Regions from separate parts of the Rhizobium sp. 05N430 genome, predicted to be linked through region 2. Evidence: predicted binding sites of a transcription regulator. Region 2 holds the regulator's gene; each other region holds the start of a gene.
The links. Region 2 encodes PhoB, which activates phosphate uptake and scavenging genes when phosphate is short. Its sites were predicted from a motif close to TGTCATNNANCTGTCAT; they were not measured.
Positions count from the first base shown of each region.

Region 1: phnF (phosphonate metabolism transcriptional regulator PhnF) is a predicted target of PhoB. The motif match lies at 1,366-1,382, and genes of this name have one in related genera.
Region 3: ugpB (sn-glycerol-3-phosphate ABC transporter substrate-binding protein UgpB) is a predicted target of PhoB. The motif match lies at 1,261-1,277, and genes of this name have one in related genera.
Region 4: AC1DJO_RS11440 (DUF2794 domain-containing protein) is a predicted target of PhoB. The motif match lies at 1,714-1,730, and genes of this name have one in related genera.

Region 1 is NZ_JBFTMO010000005.1:207,169-211,679, reverse strand. Features, by position in the region: gene AC1DJO_RS13800 (carbon-phosphorus lyase complex subunit) at 1-219, opposite strand, end outside; gene phnH (phosphonate C-P lyase system protein PhnH) at 223-831, opposite strand; gene phnG (phosphonate C-P lyase system protein PhnG) at 831-1,295, opposite strand; gene phnF (phosphonate metabolism transcriptional regulator PhnF) at 1,396-2,133, shown strand; gene AC1DJO_RS13780 (2,3-bisphosphoglycerate-dependent phosphoglycerate mutase) at 2,181-2,816, opposite strand; gene dapB (4-hydroxy-tetrahydrodipicolinate reductase) at 2,838-3,662, opposite strand; gene AC1DJO_RS13770 (ABC transporter ATP-binding protein) at 3,681-4,511, opposite strand, start outside.
Region 2 is NZ_JBFTMO010000003.1:508,848-513,358, reverse strand. Features, by position in the region: gene pstC (phosphate ABC transporter permease subunit PstC) at 1-203, shown strand, start outside; gene pstA (phosphate ABC transporter permease PstA) at 200-1,522, shown strand; gene pstB (phosphate ABC transporter ATP-binding protein PstB) at 1,538-2,353, shown strand; gene phoU (phosphate signaling complex protein PhoU) at 2,400-3,113, shown strand; gene phoB (phosphate regulon transcriptional regulator PhoB) at 3,146-3,829, shown strand; gene AC1DJO_RS09945 (GcrA family cell cycle regulator) at 3,896-4,432, opposite strand.
Region 3 is NZ_JBFTMO010000002.1:119,991-124,501, reverse strand. Features, by position in the region: gene ugpB (sn-glycerol-3-phosphate ABC transporter substrate-binding protein UgpB) at 1-1,119, opposite strand, end outside; gene AC1DJO_RS04435 (aconitase X) at 1,368-2,618, shown strand; gene AC1DJO_RS04430 (aconitase X swivel domain-containing protein) at 2,615-3,043, shown strand; gene AC1DJO_RS04425 (hydroxyacid dehydrogenase) at 3,066-4,097, shown strand; gene AC1DJO_RS04420 (DMT family transporter) at 4,191-4,511, shown strand, end outside.
Region 4 is NZ_JBFTMO010000004.1:197,232-201,742, forward strand. Features, by position in the region: gene AC1DJO_RS11425 (Bax inhibitor-1/YccA family protein) at 1-73, shown strand, start outside; gene AC1DJO_RS11430 (hypothetical protein) at 223-423, opposite strand; gene AC1DJO_RS11435 (N-acetyltransferase family protein) at 728-1,285, shown strand; gene AC1DJO_RS11440 (DUF2794 domain-containing protein) at 1,289-1,690, opposite strand; gene AC1DJO_RS11445 (DUF1223 domain-containing protein) at 1,967-2,707, opposite strand; gene acnA (aconitate hydratase AcnA) at 2,928-4,511, opposite strand, start outside.

The sequences.
Region 1 (4,511 bases), on a different contig from region 2:
CTCGATCATGTCGCCGCGCGACTGGCGTACGGCGAGAGCCGCCAGCGTCCGATCGTAGAGCGAGGCCTCGGCCATGACGCGATCGACCGCGAGAGCCAGCTGGGCAACGATCTGCTCTATGCCGATGGCCGGAAGCGAGCGGTCGCCGCGGCGCCGGTCGGCGAGCAGGCGGTGAGCATTGGCGATGGCGGCTTCGCCACCTTTGACTGCAACATACATGGCTCACATCTCCGTTGCGGTAATTTTGGTGGTGCGCGGCAGGCAGAGGAAACTGCTGCCCGCCGTCAGAACGATGTCGATGCCCCTCGGGAAGAGGGTGCGGTTCTCGTTCCAGAGGCGGATGAACGTCTCCGGCAATCCCGAAGGCGCGATTTCCGTCACGGTCTTGATCCCCGGTCCCATCAGCGCCAGCGTCTTGCCGCCCTCGAGCGAAGCGATCTCGATAACAACCGTTGTCGAGCGGTCGGGATATTCCTGCGTGCCCGGTGCAAAGAGGCCGAAAGACGAAACTGCCATGCCGCTGTCGACGAAGGCGAAGCGCGCTTCGGCCTTCTCGGTCGTGACGGTCGCACCGGTATGAAAGCTCAGCCAGCCCGGCACCGCAGATTTGTTGAGCGCAGGCGAAAGCCAGACGGGCGTGTCGTGATCGCAGAGCGTCAATGCAATTGCACCGGCCGCGACGCCAAGCGGGGCCGGCGGCGCAGCATCGGGCGCCAGCGTCTGGATAGAGCCGGGGCGGGCCATAGCATCCATCATCGCCTTGAAGACGCTCTGGGCCTGGAAAACCGGCTCGGCAAAGCCGCCGGTCAAAGTATCGGTCTTGAGTTCCATCAGTCTTCTCCCCGCACCATGGTGAAGAAATCGACGCGGGTTGCGGCCGTCTCGTCGGCCTTCTGCTGCGCTGCGGCGGCAATGTGGCGGGCGATCGGCTGAAGCAGCTTTTCCTCGACGAAAGCCCTGCTTGCCTCTTCCTGCCAGAGAGCATCGAAGATAGCGGCAAGCCGTGCCTTCTTCCGATCGGTGCCGAGCGACTGGCCGTGGCCGACGGTCCCGCTTGCCAGCCGGATCGTTGCACGGGTGACCGTCACTTCGCCAAGATTGAAGGGCGATCCACCGCCGCCAATACGGCCGCGAACCATCACCAGCCCGGTTTCGGGGCCGCGCACCGCCTGCACTTCCGGTTTGTCCGCAAGCGCCTCCCAGGCGTCATTTAATTCGGCAAGGTCGGAGCGGGCGAGGAGATCGACCACTCTTTTCCTGCTGTCGGCTGCCTCGATTTTCTCTGCTGCTCTCATCGCCACATCCTTCGAAATGTCTATTGATATAGACAACCATACAAGATATGGTTACGCTTAAATCGGGGACGTGACAAGCGTGTGACACGGCAGGGGTGAAATGGCTGGGCTGAAGCAGGTGCAAAGGCAGACGGGGGTGGCGCTATGGCGTCAGATAGCGGATCGAATCCGCGAGGCAATCACCCGCGGTGCCTATGATGAAACGGGCATGGTGCCACCGGAAACGATGCTCGCCGAGCAGTTCGGCGTCAACCGGCATACGGTTCGAAGTGCCCTTGCCGCGCTGGCGCAGGAAGGGATCGTCCGCGCCGTGCAGGGCCGCGGCACGCTGATCGAGCGCCGGGAGCGGCTGAACTTCCCGATCAGCAAGCGCACCCGTTTCACGGCGGGTATCAGCGGCCAGGCGAGAGAAACGCGCGGTTTCCTGCTGGCGGCTGCCGCAGAACCCGCTGATGCGGAGGTCGCCCGCTGGCTGAAGATGCGCGCGGGCGACGCGGTCATCAGGCTGGAGACAACAAGGGAGGCGGACAAGCGCCCGGTGTCACGGGCGACGAGCTGGTTTCCGGCCACGCGCTTCGGCGATATCGCAGAAACCTATCGCAAGACGGAATCGATCACCAAGGCCTTCGCGCTGCTTGGCTTGCAGGACTATGTGCGCGCAACGACGGAGATCACCGCCGCGCATGCCGACGCCGGGGATATCGCCGATCTTGAGCTCACACCGGGCGCGATCCTGCTGATCACCAAGGCGATGAATACCGATCTCGACGGCGTTCCCGTGCAATATTCCATCACCCGCTTCGCTGCCGACAGGGTACAGTTCACAATCGAAAACTAAAAAAGCCGGGCGCTTGGCCCGGCTTTTCTGATCGATATGAATCCGGCTCAGTGTGCGGCAGACATGTCGCCCAGCACTTCCTTGGAAGCGACGGTGGAATCGGCCTTCAGCTTGTAGACCATCGGAACGCCGGTCGCGAGATTGAGGTCCAGAACCTGCTCGCGGGTCAGGTGGTCGAGCACCATGACCAGCGAACGCAGCGAGTTGCCGTGAGCCGCAACGAGAACCTTCTCGCCACGCAGAACGCGCGGCAGGATTTCCGTCAGGTAGTAAGGCCAGACGCGGGCGCCGGTGTCGCGCAGGCTTTCGCCGCCGGGAGGGGGGACGTCGTAGGAGCGGCGCCAGATATGAACCTGCTCCTCGCCCCACTTGGCCCGGGCATCGTCCTTGTTGAGGCCGGAAAGATCGCCGTAGTCACGTTCGTTGAGAGCCTGATCCTTGATCGTCTGCAGGCCGGGCTGGCCAACCTTGTCGAGGATGAGCTTCAGCGTGTGCTGCGCGCGGGTCAGCGCAGACGTGTAGGCGACGTCGAACTTGATGCCGTAGTCTGCCAGCGCCTGGCCACCGGTCGTGGCTTCCTGAATGCCGAGCTCGGTCAGGTCGGGATCCTTCCAGCCGGTGAAGAGGTTCTTCAGGTTCCAGTCGCTCTGGCCATGCCGAACGAGAACGAGTGTGCCGCTCATAAAAGTCTGCCTCCGTAGGGATTATTGTGAAGAGAGCCCGAGAACATCGAGCATGGAATAGAAACCCGGCTTCTTGTCGCGCGCCCAGAGCGCCGCCTTGATGGCGCCGCGTCCGAAGATCGAACGGTCCGCTGCGCTATGTGACATTGAGACGATCTCGCCTTCGCCGGCAAATAGAACCGAATGTTCGCCGATCACGGACCCGCCGCGCAACGTCGCGAAACCGATCGTACCCGCTTCGCGGGCGCCGGTATGGCCGTCACGAACGCGGACAGACTGGGTCTTCAGGTCGACAGCGCGGCCCTTTGCAGCGGCTTCCCCGAGCAACAGCGCGGTGCCTGAGGGCGCATCGACCTTGCGCTTGTGGTGCATTTCGAGAACTTCGATATCCCAGTCTTCTGGCGAAAGTGCCCGCGCTGCCTGTTCGATGAAAACGCTGAGAAGATTGACGCCGAGGCTCATATTGCCCGACTTGACGATGCGCGCATGGCGCCCGGCCGCCTGGATCTTTGCATCATCGGCATCCGAGCATCCGGTCGTACCGACGACATGGACGATGCGCGCCTGCGCGGCCAATCCGGCAAATTCGACGCTCGCGGTCGGCGAGGTGAAATCGAGTACGCCCTCGGCATGCAGGAAGGCGGAAAGCGGATCATCGCCGATGATCACGCCGTTTGGCCCAAGTCCGGCAAGTTCGCCCGCGTCGCGCCCGACGAAGGGCGAGCCGGCGCGTTCGATGGCCGCATGCAACGTCACGCCGTCGATGGAATCGATCAGCCGGATCAGCGTCTGGCCCATGCGCCCTGCTGCTCCAACCACAACCAGTTTCATAGCAGCGTCGCTCATATCAGTCGTATTCCCGTATCAGATGGAATTCGAGGCCGCCGGCCTCTGGAGATTGTTGAGGCGAGCGTAAAGTCCGTCTTCGAGCTTCGCAAGCGTCTCGTGATTGCCTTCCTCGACGACGCGGCCCTGCTGCATGACAACGATCTTGTCGGCGCGCACCACGGTCGATAGCCGGTGTGCGATGACGACGACGGTTCGTCCGGTCATCGCTTCATCGAGCGCCTTCTGCACGGCAGCTTCCGATTCCGTATCGAGCGCTGAAGTCGCCTCGTCGAGAAGCAGGATCGGCGCATTGCGCACCAGCGCACGGGCGATCGAAAGGCGCTGCCGCTGACCACCGGAAAGCGTCACGCCATTCTCGCCGACCGCTGTGTCGTAGCCGTCGGGCTGGGCCATGATGAAGTCGTGGGCATAAGCGAGGCGGGCTGCTTCCTCGATCTCCGCATCCGTCGCATCCGGACGGCCATAACGGATATTGTCGCGGATCGAACCCTCGAACAGGTAAGGCTGCTGCGAGACATAAGCGAGCTGCTCACGCAGCGACTGCTTCGTCACATGGGCGATGTCCTGCCCATCGACGATGATCTCACCGCTTTTCGGATCGTAGAAGCGCGGGATCAGATTGATGATAGTCGATTTGCCGGCACCCGATGGCCCCACAAGAGCCGTGGTCTTGCCGCCTTCTGCGACAAAGCTCACATCGCTCAGCACCGGGTCGTTGCCATAGGCAAAGGAAACATTGCGGAATTCGATGCGGGCCTCTGTCGCCGTCAGCGGCTTCGCATCCGGCAGATCGCGCTGCCGCGGCTCCATGTCGAGCAGTTCATAGATCATCCGCGCGTTGACGGC
Region 2 (4,511 bases):
CCGCCCGTATCCAGATCAATCCGTTCGAGCCGATGACGACGGTGACGGTCAAGATCGTCAATCAGCTGACGGGTGACCTCGAGTTCACCTCGCCGCAGACGCTGGTCGCCTTCGCGCTCGGCATTACGCTCTTCTTCATCACGCTTTGCCTCAATATCTACGCGCTCTACATCGTGCGCAAATACCGGGAGCAGTACGAATGACGAATATTGTTTCTCCCGTTGCAGGCATCACTGTCTCCAAGGCTCCGGCACGCCGCGACATCGGCATCAAGCGCCGCTATGCCGCAGAACGCCGCTTCCAGGCCTATGGCATCGCTGCCATCTCTTTTGGCCTGATCTTCCTGGCGATCCTGCTCTCGACGGTCATCCGCCAAGGCTATACCGCCTTCCAGCAGACGGCGATCACGCTTCCGGTGGAATTCACCGAAAAGACGATCGACCCGAGCAACAAGCGTGCGACCGATCCGTCGGTTCTCGTCTCCGCCAACTACGGTGCCCTGCTGCGTGACGCCATCGTCAAGCAGCTGAATGTCAACGCCGCGAGCCGTCCTGACGTCCGCGATGCTTCGGCCATGCTCTCCAAGGGTGCGCCGATCCAGCTGCGCGACATGGTCGTTTCCGACCCGTCGATCATCGGCAAGACGGTCAATGTCACGGTGCTTGCCGACGCCAATATCGATAGCGCCAGCAAGGGCCAGATCGACCTCAGCGTCGATGAGAAGAACCGCAAGGTGAACGACAAGCAGGTCGGCTGGATGAACGAGCTTAAGGCGAGCGGTGCTCTCTTCAAGCAGTTCAACACAGGCCTGTTCGTCAATGGCAATTCCAGCCGTCCGGAAGCAGCGGGCCTGGGCGTTGCGCTCATCGGCTCGCTCTACCTGATGCTGATCGTTCTGGTTCTTGCTCTGCCGATCGGTGTCGCCGCCTCGATCTATCTCGAGGAGTTTGCGCCGAAGAACAAGCTGACCGATCTGATCGAGGTCAACATCAACAACCTCGCTGCCGTTCCGTCGATCGTTTACGGTCTGCTCGGCCTCTCCGTCTTCATCAACTTCATGGGCCTGCCGCGCTCCGCGTCGCTTGTCGGTGGTCTGGTGCTGACGCTGATGACCCTGCCGACCATCATCATCGCCACGCGTGCTGCGCTTCGTGCTGTGCCGCCGTCGATCCGCTCGGCCGCCCTCGGTCTCGGCGCATCGAAGATGCAGATGGTGTTCCACCACGTTCTGCCGCTTGCCATGCCGGGCATCCTGACCGGTACCATCATCGGCCTGGCGCATGCGCTCGGCGAAACCGCGCCGCTTCTCTTGATCGGCATGGTCGCCTTCGTTGCCAATGCGCCGACCACGCCGCTCGATCCGTCCACGGCACTTCCGGTCCAGGTCTATATGTGGGCCAACGAAGCCGAACGCGCCTTCGTGGAGCGTACCTCGGGTGCCATCATCGTCCTGCTCCTGTTCCTAATCGTCATGAACATCGGAGCCATCCTCTTGCGCCGTCGCTTTGAGCGCCGCTGGTAAACGGAGTAGAAACCCATGAACATGTTGACAGAAGCAGCAGTTGAGAAGGCTCTGGACCAGAAGATGAACAGCATCCCTTACAAGATGATCGGCCAGGACGTTTCGGTCTATTACGGCGAGAAACGTGCGCTTTTCGACGTCAAGCTGAACATCCGCGAAAACACCGTGACTGCGCTCATCGGTCCGTCCGGCTGCGGCAAGTCCACCTTCCTGCGCAGCCTGAACCGTATGAATGACACGATCGACAATTGCCGCGTCACCGGCAAGATCACGCTCGATGGCGATGATATCTACGATCCGGATATCGACGTCGTCGAACTTCGCGCCCGCGTCGGCATGGTGTTCCAGAAGCCGAACCCGTTCCCGAAGACGATCTATGAAAACGTCGCCTACGGCCCGCGCATCCACGGTCTCGCCAAGTCGAAAGCCGACATGGACCAGATCGTCGAGACCAGCCTGCAGCGCGCCGGTCTCTGGAACGAGGTCAAGGACCGTGTGCATGAATCCGGCACCGGCCTCTCCGGCGGTCAGCAGCAGCGTCTCTGCATCGCCCGCGCCGTCGCCGTCAGCCCCGAAGTCATCCTCATGGACGAACCCTGCTCGGCGCTCGACCCGATCGCCACGGCAAAGGTCGAGGAGCTGATCCACGAGCTGCGCGAAAGCTACACGATCGTCATCGTGACGCACTCCATGCAGCAGGCGGCCCGCGTCTCGCAGCGCACCGCCATGTTCCACCTCGGCAACCTCGTCGAGGAGAACGACACCGACAAGATGTTCACCAATCCGGACGATCCGCGCACCCAGGACTACATCATGGGCCGCTTCGGCTGATCTTTGGCGTCACGACTTCCGATAGAGACACTCAAGGACATTTCCCATGGCATCGACACATATCTTTTCTGCATATGACGAAGATCTGAAGTTCCTGACCCGCCGCATTTCCGAAATGGGCGGCCTGGCGGAACAGATGGTCTCCGACGCTGTGCGCGCGCTGGTCAACGGCGATGGCGCACTGGCGCAGAAGGTCATCTCCGACGACGTGATCCTCGATCACGCCGAGCGCGAGATCAACGACAAGGCGATCGTCACCATCGCCCGCCGCCAGCCGATGGCGTCGGACCTGCGCGAGATCATGGGTTCGATCCGCATCGCCGCCGACCTCGAGCGCGTCGGCGATCTCGGCAAGAACACCGCCAAGCGCGTCATCGCCGTGCAGAGCACCGGCGTTCCGCGCAAGCTCGGCCGCGGCCTGGAGCATCTCTCCGAACTGGCGCTCGTCCAGCTCAAGGAAGTGCTCGACGTTTACACGACGCGCGCCGCCGACAAGGCGAAGTCGATCCGCGAGCGCGACGAGGAAATCGACGCGATGTACACCTCGCTGTTCCGCGAGCTCCTGACCTACATGATGGAAGATCCGCGCAACATCACCAGCTGCACGCATCTGCTGTTCTGCGCCAAGAACATCGAACGCATCGGCGACCACGCCACCAACATCGCAGAAACCATCTACTACATGGCGACCGGCGCCCAGCCGGAGGGCGAGCGTCCGAAGGACGACACCGCCAACACCGTCGGCGCGGTCACGGAATAATATCCGGACCGGGCCTCAGGAGACAGAACAGAATGATCCCGAGAGTTGCAGTCGTTGAAGACGAAGAAGCACTGAGCGTGCTTCTTCGTTACAATCTCGAAGCCGAAGGTTTCGAGGTCGACACCATCCTGCGCGGCGATGAGGCGGAAATCCGCCTTCAGGAGCGGACGCCGGACCTTCTTATCCTTGATTGGATGCTGCCTGGCGTATCAGGCATCGAGCTTTGCCGTCGGCTGCGCATGCGCCCGGAGACCGAGCGTCTGCCGATCATCATGCTGACGGCGCGCGGCGAGGAAAGCGAACGCGTTCGCGGCCTCTCGACCGGTGCCGACGACTATGTCGTCAAGCCGTTCTCGACGCCCGAGCTCGTCGCTCGCGTCAAGGCGATGCTGCGCCGCGCCAAGCCCGAAGTTCTCTCGACCGTGCTGAAATGCGGCGATATCGAACTCGACCGTGAGACGCACCGCGTTCATCGCAAGACCCGCGAAGTCCGTCTCGGACCGACCGAGTTTCGCCTGCTGGAATTCCTGATGGCCTCTCCCGGCCGCGTCTTCTCGCGCTCGCAGCTTCTGGATGGCGTCTGGGGTCACGACATCTATGTCGACGAGCGCACCGTCGATGTCCATGTCGGCCGTCTGCGCAAGGCGCTGAACTTCTCCAACATGCAGGATGTCATCCGCACCGTTCGCGGCGCTGGATATTCGATGGAAGCTTGAAGCTCTCAGGTATGGGACACAAAAAAACGGGCCGTAAGGCCCGTTTTTCGTTTGTGCTTACCCGGCTCAGTTTGCCCGTGCCGCTGCCCTGCGGCGCTCGTTGACCGGCTGGTAGGCCAGGCGCTGGTGGTAGGTGCAGTAAGGCGAAGAATCCGGGCTTTCGCAGCCGCAGAAGTGGAAATCGTCCTTCAAGGGATCGCCGACCGGCCACTTGCAGGTGCGCTCGGTGAGCTCCGTCAGGCCGAGACGGCGGGAAATCGGGACGATCACGTTCTTGGCGGGACGGTATTCCATCTCCTCCATGACGTCGATCTCGATCTCTTCCTTCAGCATCGTCGCGCCCTGCTGGCGGGTGACCGTACGGGTCGTCGCCAGACGCGATGCGTAGGTTGGGGCGCGGGGTGCTGCCGCCGTACGCTTGGGAGCGCGGGCAGCCGTGGCGTTGCCGCCGGCCTTCGCACGGCCCGGCAGCGCCAGACGGTGAACCTTGCCGATAACGGCGTTACGGCTGACGCCGCCAAGCTGGGCAGCGATCTGGCTCGCGCTCAGCCCTTCGGACCACAGTTTCTTGAGTTTCTCGACCCGCTCGTCTGTCCAGTTCATGCCCTGTGTCTCCGCCGTTTAAGCGTTGCGAAGGCAGAATCCCTCACTGTTTGCCCCGAACGAATCCGGCACAAGAAAC
Region 3 (4,511 bases), on a different contig from region 2:
CGGCGTTTCGCGGCCCGGGTTCTTTTCGTAGAAGCCGGACTTCTTGGTGTCTTCATAAGCGGCCATGGTCACCGGCATGTAGCCGGATACCTGGTGCAGGCGGGCCTGGATCTTGGTCTGCGACAGGAAGTGGAAGAACTGGGCGATGCCCTTGTATTCCTCGTCGCTCTTGCCGGCGAAGACCCAGAGGCTGGCGCCGCCGGGAATGGTGTTCTGCGGGCGTCCTTCGCCTTCATAGTAAGGCAGCTGGCCGATACCGTAGTTCATGCCCGTCTTGATGATGTCGCCGAGACCGCCGGAGGATTCCGTCATGATGCCGCATTCACCGGAGGTGAAGAGCTGCTTGGCTTCCGAGGTGCGGCCGCCATAGCGGAAGGTGCCGTCCTTGGCGAGATCGGCGATCGCCTGGAAATGCTGGACGAAGAGCGGTGAGTTGAATGCGAGCTTCACATCAGTGCCGGCAAGGCCGTTCTCGTTCGAGCCGTAGGAGACGTTGTTCCAGGCCGCGAGGTTCTCGGTCTGGATCCAGGTGAGCCAGGTCGAGGTCAGGCCGCAGGCCGATGCGCCGCTCGACTTGATCTTCTTGGCGGCTTCGAACACTTCGGGCCAGGTCTTCGGTGGGCTTTCCGGGTCGAGGCCGGCCTTCTTGAACGTGTCCTTGTTGTAATAGAGGATCGGCGAGGACGAGTTGTAGGGGAAGGACAGCATCGTGCCGTCGGGCTTCGAATAATAGGCGGCGATGCCGGGCAGGTATTCCGACTTGTCGAACTTGAAGCCGCCCTTTTCGAGAACTTGGGCTGCCGGCATGATCGCGCCCTCGGCGCCCATCATCACACCGCTGCCGGCGTCGAAGACCTGCAGGATCGCGGGCGGCTGCTTGGCGCGGAAGGCGGCAATGCCGGCATTCAGCGCTTCCGGGTAGGTGCCCTTGAAGATCGGAACGATCTTGTAGTCTTTCTGGCTTTCGTTGAATTCCTTGGAGAGCTGATTGACCACTTCGTTGTTGGCGCCCGCCATGGCGTGCCACCACTGCAGTTCGGTCACTGCAAAGGCACTCGAAGCGAACGAGAGCGACAAGGTGATGGTTGCCGCGGATGCGGCCATGAAACGAATGGACATGGTTCCTCCCTATGTGTCCTGCCGTGCCGTCTTGAACGGATTACGGCCTGCCGGCGCAGATCCTCCTCGATCTCACCGGCCGGTTTCGTTACGAAACTTTCCGCATACAAAACGAAAAGAAACGAACTGGCAAATGAAATTGTGAAGGTTTTGTGACATAGTGTTTGTGACAGTTTTGTCGAGTGCGCCTTTGGTCGAATTCGCAAGCCATCTTCTCTCCCGCAAGACGAGCTGATAGCGTCGACGCCATGCATTCCTCTCTTCAGCTTTCCCCTGATGACAAAGCCCTGCTCGACGGCCGCCATGGTGAGGCGGCGGCTTTTGCCATGCGGCTTCTGGTGCGTTTCGCCGAGGCTGTCGGCGCCACAAAACTGGTGGATATCGAAGCGGCGCATATCGACGGCTGTCTCTATCTCGGCGAGGTCAGCCTCGATTTCGTCGAGCGCATGGTGTCCTGGGGCGGCCGTGTCCGCGTGCCGACGACGCTGAATGTCGGTTCGGTCGATCTCATCCATCCCGAACTTTTCCGCGGCGACGAGGCGCTTGGCCGCAACGGTGCGCGGCTGATGAGGGCGCATGAGGAGCTTGGCTGCGTCCCGACCTTCACCTGCGCGCCCTACCAGACGATCTTCCGCCCGCGCTTCGGGGCGCAGATCGCCTGGGCGGAATCGAATGCCATCGTCTTTGCCAATTCAGTGCTCGGCGCGCGCACCAATCGCTACGGCGATTTCATCGATCTCTGCTGCGCGTTGACTGGCCGGGCGCCCTATTATGGGCTGCACGTCACCGAAAACCGGCGCGCGACCGTGCTCGTCGACATCGAGGAGTTTGCCGAGGGTGAGCGGGATGCCGGGTCGATCTGTGTCGCTGCCGGTCACGCCATCGGCCGCCGTTGCGGTGACCACATCCCCGTCATCCGCGGCCTGCCGAAGGAAAGCTCCGAGGACGATCTGAAGGCACTCGGTGCCGTTGCCGCCTCGGCGGGCGCCGTCGCGCTGTTTCACGCCGTCGGTCTGACGCCGGAGGCGCCGACGCTGGAGGCGGCATGTGGCGGGGTCGAACCGCGGGAGACGATCCGGCTCAGCCGCAACGATATCCGCGACACCATCCGCAATCTCTCGACCGTGGCGGAAGGGACGCCGCTTGCAGCCGTCAGCATGGGAACGCCGCATTTTTCCATCGGCGAGTTCGAGCGGCTGATGCCGCTGCTCGCAGGCGGGAAAGCGGCGATCGATATCTACATCAACACCAATCGCGAGGTTCTGGCGGAGCTTGAAAATCGCGGGTGGCGCGTGGCGCTGGAAGCTGCGGGCGTGACGCTCGTCATCGATACCTGCACCTATGTCACGGCGATCATCCGCGACATGTCGGGTGCGGTGATGACCAACTCGGGCAAGTGGGCCTATTACGCACCCGGCAATATCGGCGTCGACGTTGCCTTTGGTTCGCTCGCCGAATGCATGGCCTCGGCGCGTTCGGGCAAGGTGGTGCGGCTGTGACGGCATTTTCCGCGACGACACTGATGGAAGGCAAGGCTGCGGCGGCAGCCTTCGTGCTCGCCGAGCCGCTCAGCTTCTGGGGCGGCGTCGATTCGGCGACCGGCAGGATCATTGACCAGTGGCATCCGCAAAGCGGCCAGTCGATCACCGGCGCGATCCTTGTCATGGAGGCAGGCAGGGGATCGAGCTCGGGAAGCTCGGTGCTGGCCGAAGCCATCCGGCTGAAGACAGCCCCTGCGGGGATCATCCTGTTGAAGCGCGATGCGATCGTCGTCACCGGCGCAATGGTTGCCGAGGCACTCTATGGGATCGGCTGTCCGGTGGCGCTGGCAAGGCCGCAGGACTGGCCGCTGATTTCGGCGGCCGCCTATCTGTCGATCGATGCCGGTGAGCGTGGCGCTGAGATAAGGATTGTGCAGCCTTAAGCGGCTGCGGGAGGAGGAGATGATGACGAAGACCGAAAAGCCCCTGGCGATTAGCGCGCCCGAACCGCGCACGCTCGACCTGATCTTCAGCGATGAAGCGCGCCGGGTGCTTCACGACACATACGAGATCGTCGAGGCCGATCCCGAAAATATCGCCGGTCTCGGCGACGAGGTGCTCGGCAAGGCGCGCTATGTCATCGGACAGCCACCGCTGTCGGAGGAAACGCTGGCGCGGATGACGTCGCTGCGCTGTGTGCTCAATGTCGAGAGCAATCTCATCAACAACATGCCCTATGACGTGCTCTTCCAGCGCGGCATCCATGTGGTCACGACGGGACAGGTCTTTGCCGAGCCGGTGGCCGAAATCGGTCTCGGCTTCGCCCTGTCGCTTGCCCGCGGCATCGTCGATGCCGATGTCGCCTTTCGCGACGGCAACGAGCTCTGGGGCGGCGAGGGCAATGCCAGCGCCCGGCTGATTGCGGGATCGGAGATCGGCATCGTCGGCTTCGGCGATCTCGGCAAGGCGCTGCGCCGAGTGCTGTCGGGCTTCCGCGCCAAGGTGCGCGTTTTCGATCCCTGGCAGCCGAAGTCGATCCTCGAGGAAAACAATGTCGAGGCCGCAAGCCTGGAGGATGTGCTGACGAAGAGCGATTTCGTCTTCGTCGTTGCCGCCGTCACCAGCGAGAACAAGGGCTTTCTCGGAGCCGAGGCCTTCGCCAGCATGCGCAAGGGAGCGGCCTTCATCCTGCTCAGCCGCGCCGATGTCGTCGATTTCGATGCGCTGATGGCCGCTGTTGCCTCAGGCCATATCGTGGCGGCAAGCGATGTCTATCCGGAAGAGCCGCTGCCATCCGATCATCCGGTGCGCAAGCTCAAGGGCTTTATCCGCTCGGCGCATCGCGCCGGAGCGCTCGACAGCGCCTTCAAGAAGATGGGCGACATGGTGCTTGAGGACATGGACCTGATGGATCGCGGCTTGCCGCCGATGCGCTGCAAGCGGGCCGAACGGGAAACGGTTTCACGCATGCGGTCGAAGGGCGTGAAGATCAACTGATCAAATCTTCGCGGAGGGCTATTCCTCGCATTGTCAACGGTGCCCGGTCTTGCTAGGCCGTGGCATCCCAACGCATTCCCATCGCAGGCTTCCATGTTCTCCAGATCGACCGATGAGGCGCCTTCCCCGCTGGTGGGAATTGCCCTTGCCTGCATCGGCTATTCGCTGTTTGCCATCCAGGACGCCGTCGTCAAGTGGCTGGTCGCCGACTATGCCGTGCCGCAGATCCTGTTCATCCGCAGCGTGATGATCGTCGGCTTCTCGGCCTTCTTCATCCACCGCAACCGTCATCCGTCGATCCTGAAAAGCCAGCACAGAAGTTCGGTTCTGCTGCGCGCAGTGCTGATGCTCGGCGCCTGGCTTGCCTATTATTCCGCGGCCCGCCATCTCGGGCTCGCCGAAATCACAACGATG
Region 4 (4,511 bases), on a different contig from region 2:
CGCGCTGACGCTTTACCTCGACTTCATCAACCTGTTCATGTTCCTTCTGCAGTTCATGGGTAACCGCAAGTAAGACGGAACTGTTGACGGCCAGACCGTCTGGCCGAACGCGAGACAACCGAGCCGCCTGCGACAGAGATGTTGCGGGCGGTTTTGTTTTTCGGAGTGTGGATTGAGCGCTGTGGTCATGCAGCTGGCAAATAACGGCCAGCCTTGCGCGTCTTAAAGCTTGCGTGCCGCCAGGCGCCGACGGTCGAGCGCAACATGGTCGGAGCCGCGCTTCGTCAGGCGGAATTGCCGCTTCTGGAACTCGCCGCGAATCTCGATAAAGCCCTTCTCCTCGGCTTCGTTCAAGGTCTTCAGGCTGGTGCCCTCAGGGGGAGACTGCCAATCGATGCCGACGGCGGCGTGCAGCAAAACCAGAATCTTGATAATGGCGTTTCTCCATGGCTGACGCACGCGGCCGATCTGCCGCCTGACGCAAAGGCCTGTTCCGCGAAGCTGTTCTCTAGAAGCTCCGGCGGGTTCGGTCAACTCGCCGGCTTGGCGGCCACCACGCAGCTGTCAACGCACAGCTTGCCAAACAAGAAGTCAAAGAACGATCACAACAGCGACGGACCAGCGCGATCATTTTGAATGCTCCCGTGCGACCCCTTGCTTTTCCTATTGCCAAATCTCGCGCCGGATGGTTTTCAGCCTGAACCATACACCAGACATCGGCCGCCCAATGACCGTTCAACTCCGCGACATCGCCACCTCCGACCTTGATGCCATCACCGCGATCTACCGTGAAGCGGTGCTGTCAGGGGTCGCCAGCTACGAGATCGCCCCGCCGGAGCGCCAGGAGATGGCTGCACGGCTGTCTGCCACAACAGGCCAGGGCTACCCCTATCTCGCTGCCGTTGATGAAAACGGCGTGCTGCTGGGCTATGCCTACGCGTCGGCGTTCCGCACACGTCCGGCCTACAGGTGGATGGTCGAGGATTCGATCTATCTGGCGCCAGAGGCCCGGGGAAAGGGCGTCGGCAAGGCGCTGCTCGCGGAACTGATCGCCCGCTGCATCGCCCTAGGCTTCCGGCAGATGGTCGCCGTCATCGGTGGCGCCCATCCGGCATCGATCGCGCTGCATCGTTCATTGGGTTTCGAGGAAACCGGCCTGCTCAAGGGTACCGGCTACAAGCACGGCCGCTGGTTGGACACCATGCTCATGCAGCGGCAGCTGGGCGAGGGAAAGGATACCGATCCGGACCCCTCGGTCTATCCAGGCAGCCTCTACAGGGGCTGATCGCTATTTGTCGACGAGCTTCAAAACCTTGTCGAAGACCTTCAATACCTGCTGCAGCTCATGGCCGCGCTTGAGGATCATGCCGTTGGTGTTGACGACGGAATAAGCCCCCTGCTTGTTGGCAAGCTTGGGGTCTTTCTCGATGGTGAAGAGCGGCATTTCGCCGGAGCGCTTGAAGACGGAGAACACCGCCTTGTCCTTCATGTGGTCGATGGCGTAGTCTTTCCACTCGCCCTCGCCGACCATGCGGCCGTAGATCCACAGGATCGCATCCAGCTCTCGCCGGTGAAAGGTCACCGGCAACGGATCCTTATTCTGCTTGTATTCTTTAAGATCGACGACGACTGAGGAACTATTGTCGGCGGAACGGTGATAGCCATGCCGCAAATCCGGCTGATCTGTCATCAGTCTCCCAAGGCCTCTCGCTTATGACAGGAGAGTGACAGTTTGCCCGACCCGCCGCAAATTGCAAGTGCGGCCAGTCATCACATTAAGCATATGCTATGCAATCTCCTGAGCGCCGCAATTCAGTCAAAACAGCGCCTCATTTGCAGGGGAAATTCCGCTCACCGATTTGGCGCCAGCGCGCCAAAGGGCCCGGCTGAGCGTATCGACCTTAACCCCAGCCCCGAATACGATTAGCCGGGCCGCCCCGTTTTCCATCCTGAACGGATGAAACTTTCAGATATTTTTCCCGGCCATGACGACGGTTGCGCCCAGGATCGCGGCCGGATCACCGTCAGCCGTAGCAGCCTGTAACAGGATTGCACAGCCTTCAAGGTCGGCCTTTTGCAGAACCGTTGCAGGTAAAGTCAGGCTTGTTGCCTTTCCGTCCCACATTCCGACAGTTTCGATATCGCTGACGCTGTTGATATAGGAAATCTTCTGGCCGCTGTTTTCGCCCTTCTCGACGTCGATGGTCTTTTCCTTGTCGAAATAGACCATCACCACATTGGCTTTCCCCTGGCCGGCGCCAATCTTGATCTCCAGCTCATCGCCCCGCATCTGCGCATCGATAGGGACATTCAGCCCCTTGCCGTCGGTCGAGAAGCCGTCGATCTTTCCGTTGATCGCCGAGAGATCGGAACCGGTCATATGATCACGGCCGTTGACGACAACCTGCGGCGTGTAAACGTTGCTGCGGCCGAGCATGCGGGCATAGCCGTACTGACGCTCGGTGTTCTGCTTGGAACTCAGCGTGTCGGTCCAGCCGAGATAGTTCCAGTAATCGACATGATAGGCGAGCGCGATTACATTCCCCTGGCCAACGATCTTGCGAAATGCGGCATCGGCAGGCGGACAGGATGAGCAACCCTGCGAGGTAAACAGTTCAACGACGCCCTTCGGCTTGCCGTCTTCGGCTTGAAGTGGCGCTGCGAGCACCAGACCGGCAATCAGCGAAATCAAAAAACGCGGCGACATTGCAACCTCTTTATCCAGGACGTCGGGCGAACGAAGGCCGCGCGGCCTGATTGACGACCGTAGAGATAATCCTTCCGGTTCCAAACGGGAAGTAACGAAGGGGTGAGACATCCCCGCCCGCCGCCGCGCCGGGAACACATCGCCGTGAGCCCCGTCCCCGCAAAGAAAAACCGCCGGAGATTGCTCCCCGGCGGTGATTATCATGTGCTTGTCTTAAGAATTAAGCAGCGAGGTCGCGCAGAACCGTCTGCAGGATGCCGCCGTTGTTGAGGTAGATCACCTCATCGAGCGTATCGACGCGCGACAGCAGCGGGACGTCCTTCACCGAACCATCGCCATAGGTGATCTTGGCGATCTTCTTTTCGCGCGGCTTGATGTTCTCGAGACCTTCGATCGTGACGATTTCATCGCCCTTGAGGCCGAGGCTTGCCCAGGTCGTGCCTTCTTCGAAGACGAACGGGATGATGCCCATGCCGACCAGGTTTGAGCGGTGGATACGCTCGAAGGACTGGGCGATGACGGCCTTGACGCCGAGCAGGTTGGTGCCCTTCGCAGCCCAGTCACGCGACGAGCCGTTGCCGTATTCGACACCCGCGAAGATGACGAGCGGAACGCCATCGGCCTTGTACTGCATGGCCGCGTCGTAGATCGATTCCTCTTCCTTCGACGGGTAGTGGATGGTGTAGCCACCTTCCTTGCCGTTCGGGCCGAGCATGTGGTTGCGGATGCGGATGTTGGCGAAGGTGCCGCGCATCATGACTTCATGGTTGCCGCGGCGCGTGCCGTACTGGTTGAAGTCAGCAACGCCGACATTGTGCTCGATGAGGTAGGCACCGGCAGGAGACGCCGCCTTGATCGAACCGGCCGGGGAAATGTGGTCGGTGGTGATCTTGTCGCCGAAGAGACCGAGAACGCGCGCACCCTTGATGTCGGAAATGCCCGTGCCGGTCTTGCCCATGCCGACGAAATACGGCGGGTTCTGAACGTAGGTCGAGTTGTCGTCCCAGGCGTAGGTCTGGCCCGGAGGAACCTGAACGGCCTGCCAGTTCACGTCGCCCTTGAACACGTCGGCGTACTTCGTTTCGTAAAGTTCGCGGGTGACGTATTTCTGGATGAATTCCTGGATCTCGTGCGAGGTCGGCCAGATGTCCTTCAGATAGACCGGGTTGCCGTTCTGGTCTTCACCGATCGGCTCCTTGGTCAGGTCCTTCTGGACCGTGCCGGCGAGCGCATAGGCGACGACGAGCGGCGGGGACGCGAGGTAGTTCGCCTGAACGTCTGGAGAAATACGGCCTTCGAAGTTGCGGTTGCCCGAAAGCACGCCCGAAACAATCAGACCCTTGTCGTTGATCGTCTTAGAGACCGGCGCCGGCAGCGGACCAGAGTTGCCGATGCAGGTCGTGCAGCCGAAGCCGACGAGGTTGAAGCCGAGCTTGTCGAGATCAGCCTGCAGGCCCGACTTTGCCAGGTATTCGCCAACGACCTGCGAGCCAGGTGCTAGCGAAGTCTTGACCCACGGCTTGGTCTTCAGGCCCTTGGCAACGGCGTTGCGGGCGAGAAGGCCGGCAGCGATCAGAACCGACGGGTTGGACGTGTTGGTGCAGGAGGTGATCGCCGCGATGGCAACGTCGCCATGGCCGAGATCGAAATCGGTGCCTTCGACCGGGTAGCGGTTCGAGAGCTGGCCCGGCTTCTTGTAGTCAGCGTCCATCGAACCGGCGAAACCGGCAGCGATGTTTTCGAGCGGGATGCGGCCTTCCGGACGCTTCGGGCCGGCCATTGCAGGCACGACGTCGCCGAGGTC